DNA from 3 places in the Paenibacillus sp. FSL W8-1187 genome. Region 1 is predicted to be linked to each of the others. Evidence: riboswitches for the same ligand, from Rfam matches in the RefSeq annotation. Region 1 holds a riboswitch; each other region holds the start of a gene.
The links. Region 1 has a riboswitch for cyclic di-AMP ahead of NYE40_RS15975 (C40 family peptidase). Riboswitches for the same ligand answer to the same signal wherever they lie in the genome.
Positions count from the first base shown of each region.

Region 1 (4,618 bases):
TTGCTCTTGAGCAGCTTGACGGCGGTGTCGACGCTGTAGCTGGCGCGCGAGGAGTTGTAAAGCGCCGTATGATGCGTGCCCGAGCCGGCCTGCATGTCGTAGGTCATCACGTTCAGGAAGTCGAACGACGGCTGCACGGCGGCGATGTCGATGTTGCCGAGGCCGTAGTCCGAAGCGCCTACGGCGGCGGTCAGCTGGTACTTGTTGCTGCCTCGGCCGTCCGCTGCGCTGCCTGCGTCAAGCACCGAACGGAGCTTTTGGATGAACAGCGTATAGTTCTGCTTGTCGCCGGCGGCCGGGTATTCCCAGTCGATGTCGACGCCGTCCAGCTTGTTGGCGCGGATGTAGGAAAGGGCGCTGTTCGCGAACGCCGTCCGGCTGGCGTCGGTCGAGGCCGCGCCGGCGAAGCCTTGCGAGCGGCCCCAGCCGCCGACGGAGACGAGCACCTTCAGGCTCGGATTTTTGCTGCGCAGCGTCGTCAGCTGGGCGAGCTTGGAGGCGTCGCCGCCGCTCACGCCGTTGTTGGCCACGTCGGCGAAGGCGTAGAACACATGCGTCAGCTTTTCGGCCGGCACGGTGCTCACGTTCGGGAAATGCCAGTCGGCGACGTAGGCGCCGGTAATCTTGCCGCCCGGAGCGCCGGGCGTCGGAGTCGGCGTCGCGCTAGGCGAAGGCGTCTTGGTCGGAGTCGGCGTCGGAGTCGGAGCGGACGAGCAGGCGCCGAGCGATTTCCATGCGCCCCATGGGCCGGACAGGTCGGGGCGCTCGTTCGTCGTCCACCACTTCGCTTCGTACAGCGTGCTGCTGTACACGGCTTTCTGGCCCGCGGTGTAGATCGCCGAGGCCGACCAGGCGGAGACGCCGGTGCAGGCATCGGCGGCATGGGCGGTGCGGACGGCGAGCGAGCCCGGCACGATCGAGCCGATCAGGAACACGGCGAGCAGCAGCGCGCGCAAAGCCTGGAAGCGGGGGGTGGAAGTGCGGGATTTTGCGGACATGAAAGTCCTCCTTTTCAAAAGTAGGATAAAAAAGCGGAATTCGGCAGGCGGCCTCCTTTCACTCGAAGAGTTCCACTATTATCCTATTAAATTCATAACGCTTAAAGGATAGTTTCTCAGAATGGCAGGGGGAAATATCCATTTCTTCCTCTGGGCAGGAGGACAGGGGCGAAAATCGCGTCCATTCGATGATATGAGCAGAAGGGCCTAGGCTGATTTATGAGAAAAGTAAGGGATTTGATGAGGGACTTCTAATATTTCCCGGGCAGGGATTCGACAAAAAACTACGAATATTAACCTTTAATAAAAATGATGAATCATCATGCCGAATTTTCGAGAAGAAAAACGGGGGAACCATACCGGGTGAATGAATCTTGCAAGAGAGGATTCTAGGGAACCTTCAACCGAACCCACAGCTAACTTCGTAGGCATCCGAAGGGAGAAGCAACTTGTGAAGAAAGTCATCCTGTCCATGCTTGGCCTGGTTCTGCTTCTGACGTTCAGCAGCAGCGCGTTCGCGAATACGCCGGATCTCGACAGCGCGATCAAAAAAGTCATCGGCACGCCTTACAAATACGGCGGCACGACGACAGCCGGCTTCGACTGCTCCGGCTTCGTCCGCCATATTTTCAACCAGTTCGACGTCAAGCTGCCCCGCACGTCCAAGTCGCAGGCTCAGGTCGGCTCCAAAGTGGACAAGGACGATCTTCGTCCCGGCGATCTCGTCTTCTTCAATACGAGCGGCCGCGGCATCTCGCATGCCGGCATCTACGTCGGCGACGGCAAGTTCGCCCACGCCTCCAGCAAGGGCGTGCGCTACACGAAGCTGAGCGATTCCTACTACGCCAAGCGGTACGTCACCGCCCGCCGCGTCGTCACCGGCGAGGACTACAGCAAGATGATCGGCGAGGACGACGGCGAGGACGTCGCCGGCGAAGAATAAGCATGGTCGTTGAAGTCCCGGCAGCTTGGGCTGCCGGGACTTTTTGCATCCGGACCCGCAGGGGAGCCGTTGGCGATACAGGAGGAGGAGGAGTCCATCATGAAGCTGCAAGGCCTTAATCATCTGCTGTTCAGCGTCTCGTCGCTGGAGCGGTCGATCGCGTTCTATCGGGAGGCGTTCGGCGCGAAGCTGCTCGTGCGCGGACGGTCGACCGCTTATTTCGATCTGGACGGTCTGTGGCTCGCCTTGAACGAAGAAAAGGATCTCCCGCGCGAGGAGATCCGTCTGTCTTATACGCATATCGCCTTTTCCATTAAAGAGGAGGAGTTCGACGAGGCGGTGTCCCGGCTGCGGCGCATCGGCGCGGACATCTTGCCGGGACGGGAGCGGGACGAGCGTGACCGGCGCTCGGTCTACTTCGCAGACCCCGACGGCCACAAGTTCGAATTCCATACCGGCACGCTGGCGGACCGGATGGCCTATTATCGCCAGACCAAGCCGCATATGGAGTTTTTTGACTAGAGGCTCCGCATGGCTCATAGGCCCGCGCAGTCGTTTCGTTAGCGCTTAGAAGCCTCGCTCGCGGACAGAAAGGAACAAGGGGCTGTCCCGGCATCCGTGAAACGGACGTCGGGACAGCCCCTTGTCGCATGGCCGCCTCTGGCGCCGCAGCCTCTCGCTCCTCGGGTTCGCGAACGGCAGAGCCGCGGCTTCTCGCCGCTCGGATTCGCGAACGGCAGCGCCGCTCCAGGCTCCAGGCCTACCGCGCAGCTGCTTTCATCGCTCTCGCTTGCGGCTCGACGAGCGCACGATCAGCTCCGCCGGCAGGATGAGCGTGCGCGGGCCGCTGCCGTCGCCGTTTTCGATCCGGTCGACGAGGCGCTCCAGGCCGAGCGCGCCGAACTGATAGGCCGGCTGCGCGGCCACCGTCAGGAACGGACTCAAAATGCTGGCGAAGCCGAGATCGTCGAAGCAGACGACCGACAGATCGTCCGGCACAGCCAGGCCGCGCTCGCGCAGCGACTGGATGACGCCGAGCGCGAGGAAGTTGTTGGCGGCAAAAATGGCCGTCGGCGGGGAGCTCAACGCCAGCAGTGGGTCGAGATCGCTCGGATTGAAGCCGTCCGAATAGTCGAGATGGCGGACGAGCGTCTCGTCATACGGGAGGTCGTTCAGCTTGAGCGCGTCCCGATAGCCCGCATGGCGCTCGCGCGCGGTGGAGACGTCCTCCGATCCGTTCACCAGCGCGATGCGCTCGTGGCCGAGTCCGATCAGATGCTCGACGAGCCGGCGCGCCCCGTCGCGGCTTTCGCCGAGGATGCGGTCCGCCTGGATGCCGGGCACGTCCCGGTCGAGCAGCACATAGGGAATGCGGTGCTGCTCCAGCAGCCGCAGATGCGGGGCGGAGCCGTCGCCGGCCGGAGCGAACAGCACGCCGTCCACGCGCGTGGAGAGGATCATGTCCACATAGTCCTTTTCCTTGCCGTAATCCTCGTCGCTGTTGCCGAACAGCAGCCGATAGCCGAGCCGCTTGGCCGCATCCTCCGCCCCCCGCGCCAGCGTCGTATAAAACGGGTTGGCGATGTCGGCGATGAGCAGGGAGAGGATGTTCGTCTTCTGCAGGACGAGGCTGCGGGCGTTGGAGTTCGGCACGTACTGCAGCTCCTCCATCACCTGCCGGACCCGCTTTCTCGTCGCTTCGCTGATCCGGCCGGTATCGTTGATGACCCGCGACACTGTCATGGCGGAGACGCCGGCCACGCGGGCGATGTCGTAGATGGTGACCATGAAGCTCCCCCGTTCCCTTTTTACAAGCTGCAATCATTGTAGCCAATGCGGTCTATTGACAGCAAGCATGAGGTCGCTTACATTTGAGTTACCGATAACCCAAATCGAGGAGCGCGGCCAGCCGATCCAAGTCGTCTGCCGGCGCAAAGAGGAGGAGAAGGCATGGAGCATGCGTTGGAAGCGGGAGCGGACGCGATCGTCATGGATGTCCGCGACCATGTCGCGACCGCGCTGCGGGATGTGGCGGCAGGAGAGACGATCCGCTACAAGACAGGCGGGCGGGAAGGAAGCGTCGTCGTCGCGGAGCCGGTCGCGTTCGGCCACAAAATCGCGATCGCGGCCGTAGCGGCAGGCGACGAGGTGCGCAAGTACGGCGAAGTGATCGGCCGCGCCGTGACGGCGATCGAGGCGGGGCGCCACGTCCATGTGCACAACATCGAGGGTATCCGCGGACGCGGCGACCAGGCTGCGGCTTCAGGAACGGGAGGAGCGAACGAATGAGCGCAGACGAAAAGGCGGCCGCAAAGGCCGTAGCGATGATGGCTGGAAGCCAGGCGGCGGCTGGATCGCAAGGAGCAAAGGCAAGCGCCGACGCGGCGCAGCTTTCAGACGCCGGCGCTTCGCCAGCGTCGCCAACCTCGCCAGCAGGGGCAGCGTCGCCCATGATCATGGGCTACCGAAGGGAGAACGGCGACATCGGCATCCGCAATCATCTGCTCATCATTCCGACCGTCATCTGCTCGAACCAGGTGTGCAGCCGCATCGCGCAGCTCGTGCCGGGCGCGGTCGCCGTGCCGCATCCGCATGGCTGCAGCCAGATCGGGGCGGACAAGGACCGCACGTTCAGCGTGCTGGCGGGGACGGGGGCGAACCCGAACGTCGGCGCGGT
Region 1 is NZ_CP150181.1:3,675,573-3,680,190, reverse strand. Features, by position in the region: gene NYE40_RS15980 (glycosyl hydrolase family 18 protein) at 1-998, opposite strand, end outside; cyclic di-AMP (ydaO/yuaA leader) riboswitch at 1,312-1,445, shown strand; gene NYE40_RS15975 (C40 family peptidase) at 1,450-1,941, shown strand; gene fosB (metallothiol transferase FosB) at 2,041-2,463, shown strand; gene NYE40_RS15965 (LacI family DNA-binding transcriptional regulator) at 2,719-3,729, opposite strand; gene NYE40_RS15960 (UxaA family hydrolase) at 3,892-4,230, shown strand; gene NYE40_RS15955 (UxaA family hydrolase) at 4,392-4,618, shown strand, end outside.

Region 2 (4,618 bases), 1.3 Mb from region 1:
AGCAGGATCGTCCCGCTCTTGTCAACGGGCACAAATCGAAGGCGGCGAGTTACAAGTTCTTTCCGCAACTCTTTACGCATTATGTGATAAAATATAACATGAAGGAGACATTGAGAGCCGCGATAAAGGGTTGAAACGGTCTAGTCGCCAAAAAGACGAATCGGATGCGGCAGATAGTCTGACCTCCAGCCGCCGGGCCGGCAAGCGGAACAGCAGAAAGGAACGATGCGGGATGAGCCTAGAGCAACTGAACGCCCAGGTCCAGCGGGACCTGTCTTATATCGCCTTCGGAGGGGCGGGCTGGGTCCAGCCGAGGAGCCATGACGAAGGCCATGTGCATGACGTCGCCATCATCGGCGGCGGCCAGAGCGGACTCGGAGCCGCATTTGCTTTAATGAAGGAACGCGTCTCGAACGTCATCGTCCTCGATGAGAATCCGGAGGGCAAGGAAGGGCCGTGGGAAACGTACGCGCGCATGAACACGCTCCGTACGCCCAAGCATCTGCCGTCCATCGATCTCGGCGTTCCGTCGCTCACGTTCCGCGCCTGGTGGGAGGCGCAGGCAGGCGCGGAGGGCTGGGAGGCGATCGACAAAATTCCGCGCGGGGACTGGATGAGCTACTTGCGCTGGTACCGCCGGGTGCTGAACCTGCCTGTCGTCAACGAGACGCGGCTGACGCTCGTCGAGCCGCTGGAGAAGGGCCTTTACCGGCTCCATCTCGAAGGCCCCGGCGCGCCGGCTCCGCAGCTGCTCGCCCGCAAGGTCATCCTCGCGACCGGCATCCAGGGCGGCGGGGAGTGGCATGTGCCGCCGCTCGTGTCGCGCCATGTGCCGCGCGAGCTGTACGCGCATACGTCCGAGGCGATTGACTTCGAGGCGCTGCGCGGCAAGCGGATCTCCGTGCTCGGCGGAGGCGCGTCGGCGTTCGACAACGCCAGCTTCGCCTTGGCCGCGGGCGTCGCGGAGGCGCATGTATTCGTCCGCCGGCCGGAGCTGCCGCGCATCAATCCGATCCGGCAAATGGAGCACTCGGGCATGATCGAGCATTTCCCGCGGCTGTCCGACGAGGACAAGTACGCCGTCATGGCGCATTTCTTCAAGCACAACCAGCCGCCGACGAACGACACGTTCCAGCGGGCGGCCGCCTGGCCGGGCTTCCGGCTCCATGTCGGAGCGCCCTGGCTCGCGGTGCGGACGGAAGGAGAGCGGGCCGTCGTGACGACGCCGCAGGGCGAGGAGTCGTTCGACTTCCTCGTCGTCAGCACCGGGCTGCTGACCGACCCGGCGCTGCGTCCCGAGCTGCGGCTGGTCGAGCGCCATATCGCCCGCTGGGGCGACCGGTACGAGGCGCCGGCGGACATCGCCAGCCCGGTGCTCGACGCCCATCCGTATTTGACGCCGGGCTTCGCCTTCACGAGCCGGGACGAGGAGGGCGCGTCGCGGCTGCACGGCCTTCACACGTTCAACTACTCCGCGATGATCAGTTGCGGCCTATCCGCCTCCGCGCTGTCGGGCATGCGCCATGCGATACCGAAGCTCGTGTCGGAGGTCGCGGGCGGGCTGTTCCTCGACGATCGCGAGCGGATTCTGGATCAGTTCTACCGGTACGACGAGCTGGAGTTCACGGGCTGGATGGATTCGTTAAGCTGATCTTACGCCCGGCGACCCGGTCTGCCAAATAAAAATCGCGTAAAAACGTCTCCTTAGGGCGTGTTTGCAATCCCGCTTCGGGTTATGCAAACACGCCCTAGCTTCTGCTCCGCCAGAAGGCCGGGAATTCGGGATCGACGACGGCGCCGTGACGCACCTTGAAGGCGCGGCTGCGGCTGCTGCCGTCCTTGAGCTTCAGCAGGCCATGCTCGAACTCGGTATCGCGGCTGCGGAAAAAGACGCCGGAGCATCCATTCTTGTCCAAGGTCCTCTGGATGACGTAGCCGCCGTCCCGCGCGGCGACCGCGACGCGGACGCCGCGCTCATGGGTCCGCTCCAGCTCCTCGTCCAGCCGCTGCACGGCGACGACATGCAGATCGGTCTGGCCGATCCGGCGCAGCAGCGCGTCGACGAAGGAGCCGTGGAACCGCTCCTCCCAGCGCGTCGGCACGGGCTGGCCGACGACGATCTGCGTCATGCGCTCGATCATCGCCGTATGCGCGATCACGTCGACGGCCTTGCGGCCTGCGGACGGCACCGCCCGGAATTCCGCGCCTGCTTCGGCCGCGGCCTCGCGCCAGACGCGCTGCCATTCCTCCTGCGCCGAGCCGGGCGCCGCCTCGACGTCCGACACCACGCTCAGGACGACCAAGCGGCTGCCCGCCGCCGCGGCAAGCTCGGCGCCGCGGCGGATGAGGCGCTCTCCGTGCGGGCCGTACGACAGGCAGACGAGGATGTGTTCCGATTTGGGCATGGCAATTGCTCCTTCGCTTTTTTTTGCTGCTCATCCTACGCGACGAGAGGGCGGTCTGTAAAAGGCGGCGCAGGCGGAATTCAGCCGTCCCGCTTCATGTAAGCGCGACCATCGCCTTCGTTTGCCGAGAATGAAATCGGCGATGGAGGCGGGTTTTTGGCATGCGTCGAGATGAATTCGAGAGAATGAGCGAGATTCAGAGAGAGAAATGGAGATCGATCGGCCTTTCTTGCTCGACAAGCGCGATCGCGGCCGGATTTTCGCCGCTGGCCCGGCTTTACTTTCCGAAAAGTCCGGGTGTAAGATTCGTCTCAGCTAGCCAGACCAGCTTTTGACAACGCTGAGTTTCCGAAATGGAAAACGGGGGAACCAAGCGGAGCCTGCGGCCGCCGATGTGAGAGTCGGCCGCCGCGGCTCCAGGGGTGAATCCTGGGGGAGCGGATCCATGGAATCCGTCTCCCTCGGGTAGGGCGACTCTCACCGTCCGAATCCGACAGCTAACCTCGTAAGCGCAGGAGGCGGCGCGCGCCATAGCGCGCCGTGCTCCGATCGGGAGAGAGGATGATGACGCTTGTGATCTGACCAAGACCACAGGGGCCGCTGCCTCTGTGGTTTTTTGCGCGCTTTTTTCCAAAGCGGATCCCGGTCCGCAGCCGTCCGCCGCCCTCGCCACCCGAAGGAGAACCACCATGGATCTCGATCCCGAAACGATACTCGTCTCGCCGGCCACAGCGGCCGGCGAACGCTTCCTGATGCAGCTGAAGCGCATGCGGATTCCTTGCGCCGCAGTCGTCAACAGCCGCCGCGAAAGGCAGCGGCTGGAGCGCCTCGGCTTAGGTCGAATCATGCAAATCGATACGGCCGAAAAGGACCGCAATCCGGCGCCTGAATGCCGATGCGGCAACGTCTACCTGTTCGAGAGCAGCCTCGCTCTCTGCTGCCGCTATGTGCAGATTTTCCGCGGCTGGACCGGCCGCAGCATCTTCGTCGTCACGCAAGGCCGCGGCTCGGGCGGCGTCTACAAGTCGCTCGGAGCGGATTATGTCATTCATACAAACGGGCAGGACGTCTTTTACCTCATTCAGGACGAAGCCCGCCAAGACAAGGAAAAGGAGCCATTCACATGATGGATATCGGCATGCTCGCCTTGCTGATCGGATTGACCGCCGCGATGCTCGGCCTGCTCGCCTGGTGCGGCAAGCAGGCGCAGGAAGGACGCGAGGAACGATGATCGCGCTCCTGTGGGTTGTCGTCGCGGCCGTGTTCCTCTACCTCGTCTACGTCTTACTTCACCCCGACCAATTCTGACCCAAGAAGGAGCCACCTCCCATGATGGCAGGACTATCCATCGCAATCACGCTGCTGCTCGTGCTGCTGCTGGCCAAGCCGGCGGGGCTGTATCTCTATCGGGCCTACAGCCTGGAGCCGACCGGCCTCGACCGCGTCTTCGGCCCGGCGGAGCGGCTGATCTACCGCCTCGGGGGCATCCGCCCCGGAAGCCAGAGCTGGAAAGCCTACGCCGCGGCGCTGATCGTCAGCAACGGCGTCATGCTGCTGCTCGTCTACGCCGTCTTCCGCACGCAAGCCTATCTCCCGCTCAATCCGAGCGGGATCGCGAACATGGAGCCGCGGCTCGCGTTCAACACGACGATCAGCTTCATGACCAATACGAACCTGCAGCATTACAGCGGCGAAAGCGGCTTATCCTATCTGTCCCAAATGATCGCGATCGTGTTCATGATGTTCGTCTCGCCGGCGACGGGGCTGTGCGCGGCGATGGCGTTCATGAGAGGGCTGGCCGGCAAGCCGATGGGCCATTTCTTCGTCGATCTCGTGCGCTCGATCACGCGGGTGTTGCTGCCGATCGCTTTTGTGCTGGCGCTCGTCTTCGTCGCGCTCGGCGTGCCGCAGACGCTGGAGCCGTCTGCCGCTGCGCAGACGCTGGAGGGCGGGGAGCAGACGATCGCGCGCGGTCCGGTCGCCTCGCTGCTCGCCATCAAGGAGCTCGGCAACAACGGTGGCGGCCATATGGGCGTCAACTCCGCGCATCCGTTCGAAAACCCCGACGCGATCAGCAACCTATTGCAGATGCTGCTCATGCTGCTCGTGCCGACGGCGCTGCCGTTCGCGTACGGCAAGCTCGTCGGCAATCCGAAGCAGGGGCGGGTGCTGTTCGTCTCCATGGCGCTGCTGTTCGTCGTCATGCTGGGCGT
Region 2 is NZ_CP150181.1:2,328,665-2,333,282, forward strand. Features, by position in the region: gene NYE40_RS09930 (NAD(P)/FAD-dependent oxidoreductase) at 233-1,651, shown strand; gene NYE40_RS09935 (universal stress protein) at 1,749-2,405, opposite strand; cyclic di-AMP (ydaO/yuaA leader) riboswitch at 2,734-2,932, shown strand; gene NYE40_RS09940 (hypothetical protein) at 3,095-3,532, shown strand; gene kdpA (potassium-transporting ATPase subunit KdpA) at 3,738-4,618, shown strand, end outside.
Region 2: linked by a shared signal. The riboswitch ahead of NYE40_RS09940 (hypothetical protein) and the one ahead of NYE40_RS15975 (C40 family peptidase) in region 1 are both predicted to bind cyclic di-AMP.

Region 3 (4,618 bases), 2.2 Mb from region 1:
TGGAGGCGAGCTACGTCACCGATCCCGCTCCGCTCAAGCTGCTGTCCTGGTCGTACGGCTCCCATGGCCGCTACGCCGACAACGTCTACAGCCGGGCGAAGCTCGTGCTGACCGGCATCGAGCAGCGGACGGGACCGACGATGATGAACAAGATCCTGCGGACGTATTTCAACCAGTACAAATTCAAGCATCCGACGACGGCCGACTTCAAGCGGGTCGTGGAGCAGGTGACCAAGGACAGCTGGGACGACTACTTCAGCCAGTTCGTCTATGGCGGCCAGACGGCCGACTACGCGGTCGACTCGATCCGCGTCTCCCCGCTGGAAAGCGGCGGCGGCAAGCCCGGCTACGAGTCGCAGGTCGTCATCCGCCGCCTCGACGGCGTATACGGCCCGGTGAACATCCGCTTCCGCTTCGCCGACGGACGGACGATCGAGCGCATGTGGGACGGCGTGGAGGCCGACACGAGCTTCAAGCTGACCTCCTCCTCCCCGCTGCTGTGGGCGGCGGTCGATCCGGATCGGCTCAACGTGCTGGACAACCGGCAGATCAACAACTTCCTGCGCGCCGAGGCGCCGGCGGACCAGCGGGTGCGGATCAGCCTCGGCATCGTCAAGGCGCTGGAATGGCTCGCAGGAGCGTTCGCCTGGTGAGGGCGGCGGAAGAAAGGAGCGTGATCCCGTGTCCACCTATCTCAAGCAAGGCTGGGGGCTGACTGTCAAGCATCTGCCGATCGCCGCCTTCCTGTTCCTGTACCGGCTGCTGTGGGGCTTCTTCCTGTACCGGCTCGTCGACTCCGTCGTGCGCCCGCTCGTGCAGCGCTATCCCGGGGCGGACGGAGCCGCCACCGGCGCAGACGCGATCTTCTGGGCGGAGTCGCAGTTCCGGCTGCTCAAGACGGATCTGGCCCATCCGTATCTGTGGCTGCTGGGCGGACTGCTGCTCGCCCGCCTGCTGCTCGGTCCGCTGCTGAGCGCCGGACTCGCCTACTCCGTGCGGCATGCCGCGGAATCCGGAGCCGAAGGAGGCACGCGCTTCCTCGAGGGCATCCGCGTCTGCTGGAAGCCGTTCATCCTGCTCGCTGCCGCCGAGCTGACGCTCGCGCTCGCTCCGGCCGTCTGGCTTGCGCGGGAGGGCTTCCAACGCTTCCAGCACTACAGCTCGCTGCCGCAGCTGGCCGCGGACGCGCTGCCCTGGGCCGGAGCGTGGCTGCTCTGGATCGGACTGCTCCATGTGCTGATCCTCAGCCTGCAGTTCGGCGCGGCAAGCGGCCTGGGCGCAGGGGCGAGCTTCCGCCAGGCGCTGCGCCGCCTGCTGCCGCTGGCAGGCGTCAGCCTCGTCCTGCTGCTGCTGTCGGGCCTGCTGCAAGCCGGCGTCAGCGCTGGGGCGATGGCCTGGGCCGGCCTTGCCGCCATCGTCATCCAGCAAGGGTATCATTTCGTCCGCACGCTGATCGACGTCTGGATCCTCTCCGCGCAGTACAGCTGCTGGTCCGACAAGCCAGATGCCGGAGGACGTCAGGTTAGTTGACAAATCCGAATGTCCATCCTATAATTGTGTAAATTCTCTGACAATTTTGTCTTGTTTTTCGGACCCGAATGCGGTGTATATAACATCCAGGCCGGCCGCGCAGCGCCGCCCCGGCACCGCCCCGCGAACACCAAACCTTCATCTGCCGATGATCGTACGATCATCATCCGCAGCTTTAATGGAGCATAGAAGCCATCGAATGCAGGACATGCTAGAGGAGAGTTTCATTTTAGAGAGAGAGGAAAGATTGACCATGACCGAAAAAATCTACGCCTACTACGAGCAGCTGCATCAAGCGACCGGCGATCTGCTGGACCGCGCCGGCGCCTACCGGAACGCGCAGGAGCTGGAAGCCCTGCAGAGCGAGCACGCCCGCCTGCGCCCGGAAGGGCTCGACCTCAGCGAGGCCGCGCTGACCCGCCTGATGGGCATGCGCACGAAGCTGCTCACGTTGATGGAAAACTCGCTGTACACGGCCTGATCCCCCGATTCGGATCGCTCCGGCGCGAACGACGCGCCGACCGCAAAAGCGCCCCTCGCGAGGGGCGCTTTTTTTCGATGCGGCAGAGCCGAAGCGGCCCGCCGGCAGAGGCGTCGATTCGACTCCAGCCCCCGAAGCAAGCGCTGTCATTTGTCTCTTTCAACATGAGAATTATGAGAAAATGTCGGGAAAGGGAGGAAAATAGCTTAAAGAAAAGAATACCACTTCCAGAAGCAGTTCAAACATGCCGAGTTCCATGACTATGGAAACGGGGGAACCATCTCAGGGTGAATTGATTTCGCCCTCCTCGCCGCAAGGCAGGAAGGCCGAGAAATCATAGGGAACCTTCAACCGAACCCCACAGCTAACCTCGTAGGCTCTGGAAGGAGCACTTCAGCTTTGAAGAAGAAAGCCGCAGCAATCGCACTCGGACTTGCCCTGCTGTTCTCGGCAGGCGCGCAAAGCGCATCGGCAGGATCCAAAATGGACGGCGTCATCAGCGACGTCATCGGCACGCCGTACAAGTCGGCGGGCACCACCTCGAAAGGCTTCGACTGCTCGGGCTTCACGTCCTACGTGTTCAAGCAGTTCAAGATCACGCTCCCCCACTCGTCCGCGGCTCAATCGGCCATGGGCAAGAAGGTCGCCAAAGACGACCTGAAGGCGGGAGATCTCGTGTTCTTCAATACGAGCGGCAAGGGCGTCTCCCATGTGGGCGTCTACGTCGGCGACGGCAAGTTCGCTCACGCTTCCTCAAGCCGAGGCGTGACGATCAGCGAGCTGAGCGAGTCCTACTACGCCAAGCGCTATATGTCCGCCCGCCGCGTCATGGACGAAAAGACGTTCGAGAAGTACGCGGACGACGCTGCCGACCAGCCGGACGGCGGTCCGGACGTCGATTAAAAGCCTTTCGAAGTCGGACGAGCAGACCGCAGCAAGCCTCCCCTCGGAGCGCCTGCTGCGGTTTGTTTGCATTCCGGCAGGGTAGTACGGAAAGAGCATGATCGGCCGCGGCCGATCCAAGGAGGCAAGGACATGTATCTGTTCATCCACCGCAAGGATCTCCGAGCGGGCGATCTGCGCGCGTTCGACTACGCCGCCAGCCTTGGCATGCCGGGCATCCATGCGCTGATCCTCGACCCGGCGCAGCTCGGGGACGGCCGCGCCGAGTCCCATCCCGGACGGCATTTCCTGCGGGCGGCCGGTCTGCTGCTGCGGGATTATGCGGCGCAAGGAGCCGAGCTGCAGCTGCTGCACGGCAATCCCGCCCTCGTGCTGGACGAGCTGCTCGAGCGGGAGCCGATCCGCGAGGTCGTCGTCACCGCCGACCATACGCCTTATGCGCGGCGGCGGGACGAGCGGCTCGCCGCCGTCTGCCGCAGCCGGGGCGTGCGCTGGACGGCGCTGGAGGACGTGCCGCTCGCCGATCTGGACGCATTCCAGGAGCAGACGGGAAGAAAAGAGCCGTACCGCGTGTTCACGCCGTTCTACCGGGCGTGGAACGGTTATGTCCGCTCGCGGCTCGCGCCGCCTCCGGCCGTCGCTGCCGGCGGCCTGCCGATCGCCCGGCTCTCCGGCGGCGGCAGCTGGAGCGTGCCGGGCGAGCTGGCCGGCCTGCTCGCGGCCCCCGTGCCGGAGGACGAGCGGCCCGAGCGGCAGCTGGAGCGGTTCCTCGGCGGCAGCCTGCAGGCGTACGAGGAGCTGCGCGACCGCTACGCGCTGGATGCCGGGAGCGGCCTCTCGCGCTGGCTGAACGTCGGCGCGCTGTCGGCCCGGCGCGCCTACGGCCTCGCCCTGGATGCCGCCCGGACCGAGGACGGGCGCGAGCCGCTTGCCTTCGGCGGAGCGGCCGACTGGCGGGCGGACGCCGCGGGCCAGCTCGAGCTGGCGCTGCCGGGCAGCGGCGAAGGCCCGGGCTCCGCGCCGCGCGATCCGTCGGCCGCGGCGGCGCGCTCCGGCGCGGAGAGCTGGATCCGCCAGCTCGCCTGGCGGGAGTTCTACCTGTACCAGGCGCGGTTCGACGCGGACTTTTTCCGCTATGAGGAGCAGGTCGACCTGTCCGGCCTGACGGAGCGGCATGCGGAGGCATGGCGGCAAGGCCGCACCGGCATCCCGCTCATCGACGCGGCGATGACGCAGCTGCGGACGACCGGCGAGCTGCCGAACCGGCTGCGCATGATCGCGGCGATGTTCCTGTGCAAAAACCTGCTGGCGCCGTTCACGGCGGGAGAGCGATGGTTCCGCGAGCAGCTGCTCGACTACGACGCTACGCTGAACCGCGGCGGCTGGCTGTGGAGCAGCTCGCTCGGCTTCGACGCCGCTCCGTACTTCCGCATCATGAATCCGGTCGTCCAGTCCAAGCGCTGGGATCCGGACGGCGCCTACATCCGGCGCTGGCTGCCCGAGCGGGCCGGATGGTCCGCCGCCGCCGTGCACGAGCCTTCGCCGCAGGCGGTCGTCGACCTCAAGGCGTCGCGCGCCCGCGCCATCGAGACGTACAAGCGGCTGCTCGCGAAGCCTTCCCGCCCGCTCGATCGTCTTCATTAGAACACATAGACAAGGCGCAACCAAGACTACGCCAGCGAAGGAGACGCACATGGGAATGCC
Region 3 is NZ_CP150181.1:239,208-243,825, reverse strand. Features, by position in the region: gene NYE40_RS01150 (M1 family metallopeptidase) at 1-653, shown strand, start outside; gene NYE40_RS01145 (hypothetical protein) at 682-1,530, shown strand; gene NYE40_RS01140 (hypothetical protein) at 1,784-2,011, shown strand; cyclic di-AMP (ydaO/yuaA leader) riboswitch at 2,247-2,405, shown strand; gene NYE40_RS01135 (C40 family peptidase) at 2,411-2,914, shown strand; gene NYE40_RS01130 (deoxyribodipyrimidine photo-lyase) at 3,047-4,558, shown strand; gene NYE40_RS01125 (M15 family metallopeptidase) at 4,608-4,618, shown strand, end outside.
Region 3: linked by a shared signal. The riboswitch ahead of NYE40_RS01135 (C40 family peptidase) and the one ahead of NYE40_RS15975 (C40 family peptidase) in region 1 are both predicted to bind cyclic di-AMP.